DNA from 3 places in the Exiguobacterium sp. s125 genome. Region 3 is predicted to be linked to each of the others. Evidence: riboswitches for the same ligand, from Rfam matches in the RefSeq annotation. Region 3 holds a riboswitch; each other region holds the start of a gene.
The links. A riboswitch is a leader RNA that binds a small molecule or an ion and turns the genes downstream of it on or off. The one in region 3 is predicted to bind lysine.
Positions count from the first base shown of each region.

Region 1: linked by a shared signal. The riboswitch ahead of KNQ05_RS11165 (aspartate kinase) and the one ahead of KNQ05_RS13095 (amino acid permease) in region 3 are both predicted to bind lysine.
Region 2: linked by a shared signal. The riboswitch ahead of KNQ05_RS10580 (Na+/H+ antiporter NhaC family protein) and the one ahead of KNQ05_RS13095 (amino acid permease) in region 3 are both predicted to bind lysine.

Region 1 covers NZ_JACSMI010000004.1:46,347-50,627, forward strand. The annotation lists gene argH (argininosuccinate lyase) at 1-1,286, shown strand, start outside; lysine riboswitch at 1,358-1,536, shown strand; gene KNQ05_RS11165 (aspartate kinase) at 1,649-2,848, shown strand; gene KNQ05_RS11170 (aspartate-semialdehyde dehydrogenase) at 2,861-3,853, shown strand; gene dapA (4-hydroxy-tetrahydrodipicolinate synthase) at 3,876-4,281, shown strand, end outside.
Region 2 covers NZ_JACSMI010000003.1:177,274-181,554, forward strand. The annotation lists gene KNQ05_RS10575 (type I phosphomannose isomerase catalytic subunit) at 59-1,867, shown strand; lysine riboswitch at 1,977-2,152, shown strand; gene KNQ05_RS10580 (Na+/H+ antiporter NhaC family protein) at 2,257-3,840, shown strand; gene htpG (molecular chaperone HtpG) at 4,206-4,281, opposite strand, start outside.
Region 3 covers NZ_JACSMI010000006.1:56,360-60,640, reverse strand. The annotation lists gene KNQ05_RS13095 (amino acid permease) at 420-1,901, opposite strand; lysine riboswitch at 2,014-2,198, opposite strand; gene KNQ05_RS13090 (MarR family winged helix-turn-helix transcriptional regulator) at 2,370-2,825, shown strand; gene KNQ05_RS13085 (GGDEF domain-containing protein) at 2,982-4,073, shown strand; gene KNQ05_RS13080 (TetR/AcrR family transcriptional regulator) at 4,146-4,281, opposite strand, start outside.

The DNA.
Region 1 (4,281 bases), on a different contig from region 3:
AGCTTGCGGCAGTTGATTTAGAAGGAAGTCTCGCCCATGCCAATATGTTGTATCAACAAGGTATCCTAGAAGAGACGGAATGGAAAAAAATCGAAGCGGGTCTCAAGACGTTACAAGCTTCGATTGGAACACATGTCTATTCGCTTGCTGACGAAGACATCCACATGAATCTCGAACGGTTGCTGACGGAACAAATCGGACCGGTCGCAGGGAAGTTGCATACAGCGAGAAGTCGGAATGACCAGGTTGCGACGGATTTACATTTATGGATGGAACAACATGTGCTTGATTTAATCGAAAGCCTCCGCAACTTGCAGACGGTGATTACGGAACAGGCGGATGTACACATCGAAACCGTCATGCCGGGGTATACCCACTTACAGCGGGCACAACCGATTTCACTTGCACACCATCTACTCGCGTATTTTTGGATGTTCGACCGTGACGTAGATCGTCTGACAGATAATTTGAAACGGATTCGGATTTCGCCGCTCGGTGCTGGGGCACTCGCCGGGACGACATTCCCGATTGACCGTTTCAAGTCAGCGGAACTGCTCGGATTTGAGCACGTCTATCCGAACAGCCTCGATGCTGTATCGGACCGTGACTTCGTCATTGAATATCTCGGGATTGCTTCGACGGTCATGATGCACCTCTCACGCTTTTGTGAAGAAATCATCATCTGGGCGTCGCAAGAATTTTCATTCATCGAATTGTCAGATGCATTTTCAACGGGTTCGAGCATGATGCCACAAAAGAAAAACCCGGACTTCGCTGAATTGATTCGCGGAAAAACAGGGCGTGTCTATGGAAACCTGATGGGGTTCCTGACGACGATGAAAGCATTACCGCTCGCTTACAATAAAGACATGCAAGAAGATAAAGAAGGTGTCTTCGATACGGCAGATACCGTTTTACAATCCGTTCAAATCTTTACGGGAATGCTCGAATCAGCAACGTTTAAGACAGAAGCGCTCAAGAAGGCGACAATGCAAGACTTCTCGAATGCGACGGAACTAGCAGATTATCTCGTCACAAAAGGTGTTCCTTTCCGGGAAGCGCATGAAATCGTCGGAAAAGCGGTCCTCCATTGTGTTCAGACGAATTGTTTCTTAAAAGATTTAACGCTTGAAACGTATCAAACGTTCCACTCCGTCATCGCGGAAGATGTTTATCCGCTCCTCGACCCGGTGCAAGCAGTAGCAAGAAGAGGAAGTTACGGCGGGACAGGTTTTGCTGCTGTTTCTGTACAACTCGATCAAGCGAAGAAAAAACTCGCGGATTAACGGAAAAATGAAAAAATTTTAGCGAATGACTGGATTTAACAAAAAATGTTTGCTATAACTGTAACTAACAACCGACAGATAGAGGCGCGGATGACATCAGTAACATCATTTATTGAAGCGAGCATGCTGAGTGATGTGAAAGGGGAAATCCGCCGAAGTGAATGAGAAAGATGCTTCTTCTCATTTGCTGGTACAACGGTTAAGATCCGTTGTACTGCCGAAACCGATGTTTCGGAGCGCTATCTTACGTAAAAGAACGAAAGACTTTGTCTTCGTTTGTCCGATCGTGATAACGACGGGCCGTAGGAACGCTCCTACCGGCCCGTCGTTTTTTTCTGTTTCGGGACAAAGGAGATAGGATTGTGACAACTGTACTTAAATTTGGTGGTAGCTCGGTCGCGACTGTCGAACAGATTCAGTCAATTGCGAATTATTTAAAAAATCGGACAGAACAAGGTGAAAAATTAGTGGTCGTCGTCTCTGCGATGGGGAAGATGACAGACTCGCTCATCGCACAAGCGCAAGCAATCACGGATCGTCCTGAACGACGTGAACTCGATCGATTGCTCGCAATCGGCGAAGAACAAACGATTTCGTTACTCAGCATCGCCTTAAATTCCGTCGGAGTAAAAGCCTTATCACAAACAGGTGCGCAGGCAGGAATCAGCACGATGGGGGTTCATACGAAAAGTAAGATTAAACAAATTGACGGGGACTTGTTACGAAAGAAACTCGAAACCTATGATGTCGTCATCGTCGCCGGATTCCAAGGTGTCAACGAGCTTGGGGATGTTACAACACTCGGTCGTGGTGGGTCAGACACAACGGCTGTCGCCTTAGCGGCCGTCCTTGATAAGCGCTGTGAAATCTATACGGATGTCGACGGTGTCTATACGGCGGATCCGCGGATTCATCAAGCGGCACAGCCGATTCCACAAATTTCATATGATGAAATGATGGAAATGAGTGCACTGGGGTCGAAGGTAATGGAGATGCGCAGCGTCGAACTCGGGAAAAAATACGGCGTGCATATCTTTGTTGGGAAAACACTTGAATCGGAAAGAGGGACTTGGATCATGGAGGCAACAGAAACGATGGAACAAAAAGCAGTCACGAGCGTCAGTGTAACGAAAAATGTTTTGACGGTTTCAATCAAACACGTTCCACAAACCAATTCAGCAGTCGCCGACATTTTTGAATTGTTATCGAATCGCCATGTCAATATCGACATGATCAGTCAAACGACCTTTGATAGTGACGTGTTCCTCTCGTTCTCTTGTCCACTCGATGAAGAAGAGTTTCTCGAAGAGGCACTGAAAGATATCATCGATCGTTTTCCGACCGTTAAAGTCGATCGTCATAACGAGCATGCCAAGTTATCGGTCGTCGGAATCGGAATGCGTGACGCAACGGGCGTCGCATCAAAATTATTTGCGACGTTCCGTGCCGAGAACATCACGTTTTATCAAGTCACGACATCAGAAATCAGTATCTCGTATACAATCGCACAAGCAGATATCGAACGAACGGTCGCGGCGATCGCGAACGCGTTTAGCCTGTAAGGAGGAATGAACATGTACCACGTAGCAGTCATCGGTGCGACAGGCGCCGTCGGACAAAAGATGTTACAAGTCTTGAAGGAACTCGATTTTCCAGTCGGTCAACTGTCGGCGTATGCTTCAGAACGATCAGCAGGAAAAGTCGTTTCGTTTAATGGAACGGACGTGACGATTACAGCTTTATCGGAAGACATCATCCATCACGGGATCGACGTCGCATTATTCGCAGCCGGTGGAGCAATCAGTGAACAGTATGCCCCCTTGCTGGCAGAACACGGAACACTTGTCGTCGATAATTCAAGTGCTTTCCGGATGCAAGAGACGATTCCGCTCGTCGTACCAGAAGTCAATCCGGAAGCGGTCAGCAGCACCGACCGACTGATCGCTAATCCGAACTGCTCGACGATTCAATCCGTCGTTGCCCTGGCACCACTCAAACACTTAGGTTTTGAACGAATCACGTATACGACGTATCAAGCAGTCTCCGGTTCCGGTCAAAAAGGAATTGAGGACTTGGCGCGAGGCAGCCGCGGTGAAGAACCGGTCAACTATCCGCACCCGATCCATGATAATATCTTGCCGCATATCGATGTCTTCTTAGAAGACGGGTACACGAAAGAAGAGCAAAAAATGATTGACGAGACACGGAAGATTTTTAACCAACCGAACTTACCGGTCAGTGCGACGTGTGTCCGTGTTCCCGTCACAAATTCGCATTCGGTTGCAATCAACGTGACGTTTTCAAACGAGACGACGGTCGAAGCGATTCGCACAGCACTTGCTGACGCGCCAGGCGTCGTACTGGTTGATGATGTTTCGCGAAATCAGTACCCGATGCCGCTTGATGCAAGCGGGACGGACGAAGTGTACGTCGGGCGGATTCGTCAAGATCAAACGCTCGCGAACACATTCCATCTGTGGTGTGTCGCGGATAACATTCGAAAAGGCGCGGCGTCAAATGCAGTCCAGGTCGCGCGTCATGCTTTAGAAAACGGCATCCATTCTTAATCATACTAAGGAGGAATTTAACATGTTCAAAGGAGCAGGAACAGCACTAGCGACACCGTTCAATTCAGCAGGTGAACTCGACTTAGTCGTTTTTGAACAGTTGATTGAACAGCAACTTGCAGCCAATATCCAAGCGCTCGTCGTCGCCGGGACGACAGGTGAAGGATCGACGCTTTCGAGCGAAGAGTTCGAAACGTTACTTGAGACAGCAGTCCGTGTCACGGCAGGTCGTGTTCCGGTCATTGCCGGTACGGGAACGAACAATACGGCACAGACGATTGAAAAAACGAAAACGGCTCAGCGGCTCGGAGCGGATGCAGCGATGCTCGTGACACCGTATTACAATAAAACGTCACAAGCCGGTTTGATTGCTCACTTTACCGCAGTCGCGGATGCTGTCGAATTACCCATCATGTTATACAACGTAC
Region 2 (4,281 bases), on a different contig from region 3:
TTTTTATTTTTAAAAAGTGTAGTGTTGTAATCGAAAACAACTTGGAGGAGGAACAATCATGGAAGAACTGATTTGTTTTGAGCCGATTTTACAGGAGCGGATATGGGGTGGATGTAAGCTTGGTGCATATGGATTTGATACGTTAGGCAAACAAAACATCGGTGAAGCTTGGACCTTGGCTGATCACCAAAACGGGCAAACCAAGGTGAATGCCGGACGTTTTTCCGGTGATGCACTACGGGATTTATGGTCAAATCACCCTGAAATTTTCGGGATGGACACAACGGAAGCTTTTCCTTTACTCATTAAGTGGATTGACGCTGCGGATGATTTGTCCGTTCAAGTCCATCCTGACAATCATGACGCCTGTCGCCTAGAAGGACAGCCTTACGGGAAAAATGAATGTTGGTATATCGTCGATTGTCCGGCAGACGCCACCATTATTTATGGGCATGACTTCAAAACAAAAGCTGATTTGTTGCGCGCTGTCCGTGAAGACGATTTAACTTCCGGCTTGATTAATTTGCCTGTTTCACCCGGCGATTTTTTTTACGTTCCAGCAGGTACTGTTCATGCTTTAACCGAAGGGTGTCTTGTCATCGAAATCCAGCAGAATTCTGATACCACGTATCGGTTGTACGATTACGATCGAATTGACCATTCGACCAACAAACCGCGTCAACTCCACCTTAAAGAAGCACTCGAAGTCATTCAATTTCCTCATTTCCAGTACGAGGAGCCTTATGTACCGACCTCTTTTTGTTCAAGATTACTGACAACCAACGCCTATTTTTTTGTCGAGGAATGGGCCATCCATGACATGATTACGATTGCACCACGAACTTCCTTCCAAGTCATCACTATCATCAGTGGCACGCTGATCATCAACCAATTGCGTTATACCGCCGGAGACACGGTTCTGATTCCGGCAAAAGTAACTTGTACCGTTTCTGGAAAGGGGAAACTTCTATTGACTGGTCCAAATCCAACACCGAAACAACGACTTCTCATCGGAATTGATCTTGGTGGGACTCACACGCGTGTTGCCGCAATCAATCAGCACCATGTCGTAAAACAATATCGATTTTTGACAGAGGCGGCTGCTGGCCCGGACTATACAATTAAACATTTAAGACAAGCCATCCAAAAGCTACTTGAAGAATTTGAAGTCGAACGAATTGGTATCGCAGCGCCTGGTCCGCTTGATGCAGCAACGGGTCGGCTATTGTCACCTCCGAACCTGCCGGGTTGGGACGATGTAAATTTAGTTCGCCCGTTAGAAGAGTTCTTCAACATCCCGGTTTCCCTTGAAAATGATGCAAATGCCGCCGCGCTCGGCGAAGCATTGTTCGGGGCAGGACAAGACTATACATCCATCTATTACATGACAGTCAGTACAGGAATCGGTGGTGGATATGTCTATCAAAAGACGTTGATTCGAGGCGCACACGGATATGCTGGTGAAATCGGAAATACGATCATCGATGCTTCTGGACCGGAACATCACGTCTTGAACAAAGGCTCACTCGAAGGATTAGCAAGCGGTACGGCTCTTCAGACGCGGGCTGATTCATTAAATGAATCTTCTATTGCACAACTTCTTGGCAATACACAGGAAAGGCTTCGTTTCGTAAATCATTTAGCAACAGGCGTAGCGAACATCATTCACACACTTGATCCGGAAGCCGTCATCATCGGTGGCGGTGTTACGGCTTCCGCCGATTTATTTTGGGAAGAGCTCTTACAAGCCGTCAATGCCCGTCTCTACCCGACGTTACGTCAAAAAACAATCATTCGCTTAGCTGCATTGGAAGGAAATGCCGGTGTCATCGGTGCTGCCCATTTAAATCGGATGAACGCCGAATAACTTCATTGTTCCTTTTGAACAGACTTTACTACTTTTTTTAAAAACAGACTTGAAACTTTTTTCTGAAATATGATAAGGTTTTCTTATTAAAAGAATATGACTATTCTATCGATGAGGTAGAGGCGCGGTCTTAATGAGTATTTGATCTGAGGATGACAACGAGGACGATCAAGGAAAGGTAATGCTGCCGAAGTATCGTCAAGTGTCTGACTTGATGGTACTGGTCGAATTGGGAAATACCCGTTCGATTGCCATACGTGTTTTGTATGGAGCGCTCCAATTCGGCTAAGAAAGACGCATCCAGCAAGGGTGTCGGCTTTGTTGCCGGTGCCCTTGCTTTTTTATATGCAATGGGTCTCATCTTCTAAAAAAAGAGGAGGAACCACACAATGGTCAATTATTCAGATTCAATCGTTGCGCTCATTCCAGCTGTCATTGCAATCGCACTTGCAATCGTGACGCGCAAAGTCGTTATTTCACTTGGTGTCGGTATTTTGATTGGTGCTTTATTGCTGCATAGCCTTAATCCAATCGATACGGTCGTCTATCTCGGCAAAAACATCTTTAGTCTATTTTGGGCGGATGGGGCGTTAAATGAATGGAACGTCTTATTACTCATCTTCTTACTATTACTCGGTGTTCTATCGACGCTTATCCAAACATCGGGCGGTGCACATGCCTTCGGTGAATGGGCAACAACACACGTCAAGACAGCGCGCGGCGCTCGCCTCGCAGCATTTGGTTTAGGTATTTTAATCTTCATCGATGATTACTTCAACAGTCTTGCTGTCGGGAATGTCAGTCGTCCGTTAACGGACCGTCGTGGCGTCTCGCGTGCAAAACTTGCTTATATTATTGACTCGACGGCTGCTCCAGTCTGTGTCATCAGCCCGCTTTCAAGTTGGGGAGCGTTCATCATCTCAATCATCGCGGGTATCTTGACGACACATTCGATTACGGAGTATTCCGCATTCAGTGCTTTCATGATGATCGTGCCACTCAACTTCTATGCGATTTTCGCTCTATTGCTGACGCTTTACATCGCGTACACAGGGATTGCGGTCGGACCGATGCGGACGCATGAACTTCGTGCATTAAAAGGTGAACTTTTCGACGCAAGTAAAGGAACACCGATGGGGATGGCAGAGGAAGTCAAAGAACACGAAGGTGGAAAAGTACGTGACCTCGTCGTTCCGATTATCGTTCTCGTCATTGCAACGGTTTCCGCATTACTCTTTACCGGTGCTCAGGCACTCGCTGCTGACAATCGTGCATTTACGTTGATTGGTGCATTTGAAGCGACAGACGTAACACGTTCACTCGTTGCTGGTGTCGTCATCAGTTTAGTCGTTGCTTTCCTGATGTTGATTGGTCGGAAAATCCCGGCGCGCGAATACGGACACAGCATCTGGGCTGGGATGAAATCCATGTGGCCTGCTGTCGTCATCTTATTATTCGCTTGGACAATCATCGCTGTTATCGGTGACATGAAAACAGGTGAGTACTTAGCAAGCTTCGTCAGTAAGTCGATTTCTGCTTCGTACCTCCCCTTCTTATTGTTCTTGATTGCAAGCTTAATGGCATTCTCGACAGGTACAAGTTGGGGAACATTCGGTATCATGCTGCCGATCGGTGCTGACCTCATCATGGCGGTCGAACCGAATCTCTTACTTCCGACGCTCGCTGCCGTTCTTGCCGGATCCGTCTTCGGAGACCACTGTTCACCAATTTCCGATACGACGATTCTCAGTTCGACAGGTGCCGGTTCGCATCATATCGATCACGTCACGACACAACTTCCGTATGCGTTGGTTGGTGCAGCGACATCGGCAGTCGGCTACCTTGTGCTCGGTTTAACCGATTCATCAATCATCGGCTTCATCGGTGCACTTATCGCCTTCTTACTCGCACTCGTCGTCCTGAATGTCGTCTCGAAACGCGGCAAAGTACCAACTGAACTTCGCGCTGAATAATAAAAAAATAACGCTCAGCTTAGCCGAGACGAGAAAAAAAGAAGGGATTGCCATCTACCGTGATGTGCAATCCCTTTTTTAAGTTGTAGACAACATGGTATGGAGAAATAAAAAGCGTCTTTTTTTCGTTGCTTTCCTCGGGCGAGGCGCAAGCCGTTGCTCCTTGATCCTCACGGACAACGAGCAGGGTCTTGCCTGCCTCTGAAAGTGCGTTAAAAACGCACTTTTCCCCGTAGGAGTCAACGAAACGTGATGCTTTTTAGGTAATACCGTGAGAGAAATACAGGAAAGCACGAACGAATTGCAATTCGATATCGCATGTTCACGCTTCATAAGCGTTTGTCTACACGCTGAAGCGATCATTCTTACACCATCAAGGCACACACTTCATTTGCAAACGCAACTGGATCTTCGATTGGCAAGCCTTCCATGAGCAACGCT
Region 3 (4,281 bases):
AAGAAATAATCCAATTACGGATTGACATACTTGCAGGGACATATCATGGAAAGAAACTAAAAAAACCTTTCGGAAAACCACTCGGTTCTTTTATACACAAATAACCCTCTCGCAAGTGAGAGGGTTTTTGTGTGTAGACAAACTATTAAGAAGCGTAAACATGCGATAACGAGAGACAATCCGTCACGATACTACCTAAAAAGCGTCATGTTTCGTTGACTCCTAAGGGAAAAGTGCGTTTTCAACGCACTGTCAGAGGCAGGCAAGACCCTACTCATTGTCCGTTAGGATCAAGGAGCAACGGCTTGCGCCTCGCCCGAGGAAAGCAACGAAAAAAGACGCTTGATCTCCCGATTCCCGATAACACTTTGCTTATAGTCTGACCTCTCGTAAGCGAGAGGGTCCTTTAGCTTATACTATTATTTTTTCGGATGCTTCGGAAACTCCATCTCATCATACCGGACAACCGATGTCCGGTGTTTGACTTTATGTCCGAGCCAAAAGACCAAGAATAACGGAATTCCGATATACGTTGCTGCAATCCCAACCCAGTCGATTTGATCAGCGAGGAACGCGGCATAGTTTTGCCCAACGATAACGAGGAAACATAGGCCAAATGCGAATAGCGGACCAAACGGGAACGCCGGTGCAACGTACGGTAAGTCACGTAACGCATGCCCTTGGGCGACGAAACCTTTTCGGAAACGGTAATGGCTGATCGCGATCCCGAGCCACGCGATAAATCCTGTCATTCCGGAAGCATTCAGTAACCAAAGATAAACTTGTCCGCCGAACATCGATGTCAAGAAACAAAGTGCACCAATTGTCCCTGTCGCGAGTAACGCATTCCGCGGCACACCGTTTTTTGAGACTTTCGCAAACAGTTTCGGTGCATCACCTTGTCGTGCCAGTGTGTAGAGCATCCGGGTTGAAGCATACATCCCGGAGTTCCCGGCAGACAAGACGGACGTCAAGATGACCGCATTCATCAATGCTGCTGCAAACACGAGTCCTGCTTTTTCGAAGACGAGTGTGAACGGACTGACGGCAACATCCGTAATATCATTTGAGACAAGGCTCGGACTTGTGTATGGAATCAACATTCCGATGACGAAGATCGCAAATACATAAAATAATAAAATGCGCCAAAACACCTGTTTAACTGCTTTCGGGACATTTTTTTCCGGATCTTCCGACTCACCTGCTGCGATTCCGACGAGCTCCGTCCCTTGAAAGCTAAAACCTGCGACAAGAATGATACCGATGACAGCTGGAATCCCTCCGACAAACGGTGCATCACCTAAGCCAAAGTTTTTGAAGCCTGCTGGTGGCTCCGAAGTAAAGATACCAAAAATCATCGCGACTCCTACACCAAGAAACACGATGACCGTGACGACTTTAATCATCGCAAACCAGTACTCGGCTTCACCGAATCCTTTGACCGAAAAATAATTTAATCCAATCATTAAAAGTAAAAACAGCGCGCTAAAATAGACGCCCGGAATGTTCGGGAACCAGTAATGCATGACGATTTGTGCTGCGACGAGCTCGACGGCAATCGTGACGGCCCAGTTGTACCAGTAGTTCCATCCTAAGGCGAACCCGAATGAAGGGTCGACGAACTTCGTCCCGTACGTCGAGAACGATCCTGCGACCGGCATATAGGCGGCCATCTCCCCAAGGCTCGTCATCAAGAAGTAGACCATCAATCCGACGATTGTATAAGAAAGTAACGCACCGCCCGGTCCTGCCGCTGCAACAGAGGCACCTGACGCGATGAATAAACCGGTCCCAATCGCTCCGCCAATTGCAATCATCGACATATGCCGGGCTTGAAGCCCTCGTTGTAGCCCTTCTGCTGTGGAATCGAGGGGTTGTTGTTGCTGTTGTAAATTGTTCATGTCTGTCGCTTCTCTCTTTTTATAATTTTTGAGAGGGCGTAAAAAAGCGCCCTCACCTTCCAAGAGGAAGATGAGAACGCAACATATCGATGATGCGTCTCATTCTACCGTCGTGAAAGATAGCTCCCCATAAACCGCAAACGGTTCATGACAGTATTAGACCTGTTTGATCTAATCCCAATCGCTGACTTTCAAAGTAGTCTACGATTTCGGCAATTCTTCCTTTTGAGCTATTTCATCTGCCGCTTGACGACATCCGTAACCCGACTCATAAGAATCGCAACCTCCATCCCACTGGTTGAGTGAGAACTAATTAAGTTGATTTACTAATTCATTACTTCGACATAGTACATAATATGTTTCTTGTTTGTCAATTTATATTTTTGAATCCTACCGTGCTCATAGTAAAATTCCGATATTTTTAGTACACTAAATGGTAGAAGGTAGTACAGAAAGGATGTTGCTCAGATGGGACAAGAACAACATGACCAATTGACATATCGATTAGAAGAACAAATGCGCGTGATTCTCCGGACGTTGCGCCGTGAGTTGAATCAACTGTTTGAAGGTACTGCAACGCGAAGTGAATTCTTCATCTTACGTAGCTTATCTGAAAACGGCCCCCAGCGTCCGACATTACTCGCGGAACAGTTCGAACTTGCGACAAGTCAGGTCACCGCTTTGACAGATAAACTTTATAAGACCGGTTTTGTGACACGGACACGTTCGACGGAAGATCGTCGTTCAATCGTCCTTGCCTTGACTGACGAGGGAGAGGCCGCTTTTCGGAATCTCGAAGTCGTCCGTCGCAAATATCTTCAGGAGCGATTCGGCACTTTGTCTGAAGAGGAACTGAACGTGATGATCCATGTATTTGATAAAATCCTCGCGACAATGGATGAAGAAGTCGTCTCATCCAATTAATAAATTAAAAATCAAGAGAAGGACAGAGGTTTTATTCTGTTTTTCTTTTTTTATTCTAAACATTCAGACCTCCTATACCGTTAGTAGAACGAGTATACTCAAAGTATATAATTGGAAGTATACTGCAGGGGGAGTTGGGAGGATTTGTTGTCTATTATGAATAACTTCATCATAAATTTTTGTCTCTTATTCACGACGATCACGCTTTTATTTTTACCTTTTCGAAATCAACCAAGAATTACACCAAAATCAAAGCTTGAATCACGCCTTATTTTAGGTTGTGTAGCTGGTGCAATTGCTGTACTCCTCATGTTCAACAGCATTCAAATTGATATTGCCCGGATTGACTTACGTATCATTCCTGTCGCGATTGCCACATTATTTGGCGGATTGCCTAGTGCCTTCATCACGGGAGTCATGATTATCGGAACGCGTTTTTTAATTACACCTGCTGATCAAATCGAAGGAGCGATTCTCGCTTCCGTCATCATGATTTTATTCATTTTGACAATTGGCATAGCACGCAGATTTTTACGTAATACATTGCTGACTTTTGAATTAATGATCGGAATCGGTATTCTCTATTCGTTACCAGCTATCTATGCACTGACAAACAGTTGGGAAACGTTTTTCAAAGTATCGGTTACGTACATTTTCTTTAATTTATTAGCCGGCCTCGTCACCTATCGCTTATTAGCCGAACTGCGACGACATTTTGAAAATATCCAGTACCAGCAAAAACTTGCGATGACCGACGCCTTGACGGGTCTCGCTAATCGCCGACGTCTGGACGACTCCCTATCACTCGTCGGATCGGATGACGATGGATATTCACTTATCCTGATCGATATCGATTTCTTCAAACACGTTAACGATACATATGGTCATGATGCCGGCGACGATGTGTTGCGGCAACTCGGAACGACACTTGCCTCTATTGTACGTCCGGATGATTTAGTCGGTCGGTACGGTGGAGAAGAATTTTTGATCATTTTACCGAACACATCATTGAAGGATGCGAAAAAAATCTCTGAATTAGCGCGGACGACAGTCGCCCGTAACCTGTTCCCGACTGCACATGTACCTGATTTGAAGATTACGATTTCGTTAGGAATTGCCCATTCGGGTGGATCCCATACATCACTCGAAGCATTGCAACAAGCGGATAAAGCACTCTATGCTTCAAAAGAGCACGGACGTAACCAAAGTACGATTTATACGAAACAGCTGGAATTCCGTCAAGCGTAATCTAACGTTATATCCGACTAGCACAAAAAGTGCCATTCCCTCACATCGGAATGGCACTTTTTAGTTCATTTTTTAGACAGTCCCAGGGCCTGTCTGAGGAAAACCAATACTTTCAACTGTTCCGAAGACGATCATCTGACTAAGCTGATTTGCCATATACTCGGAGGAATACGGACGATCATTTCGTAACCACGACATCAAGAGCCCG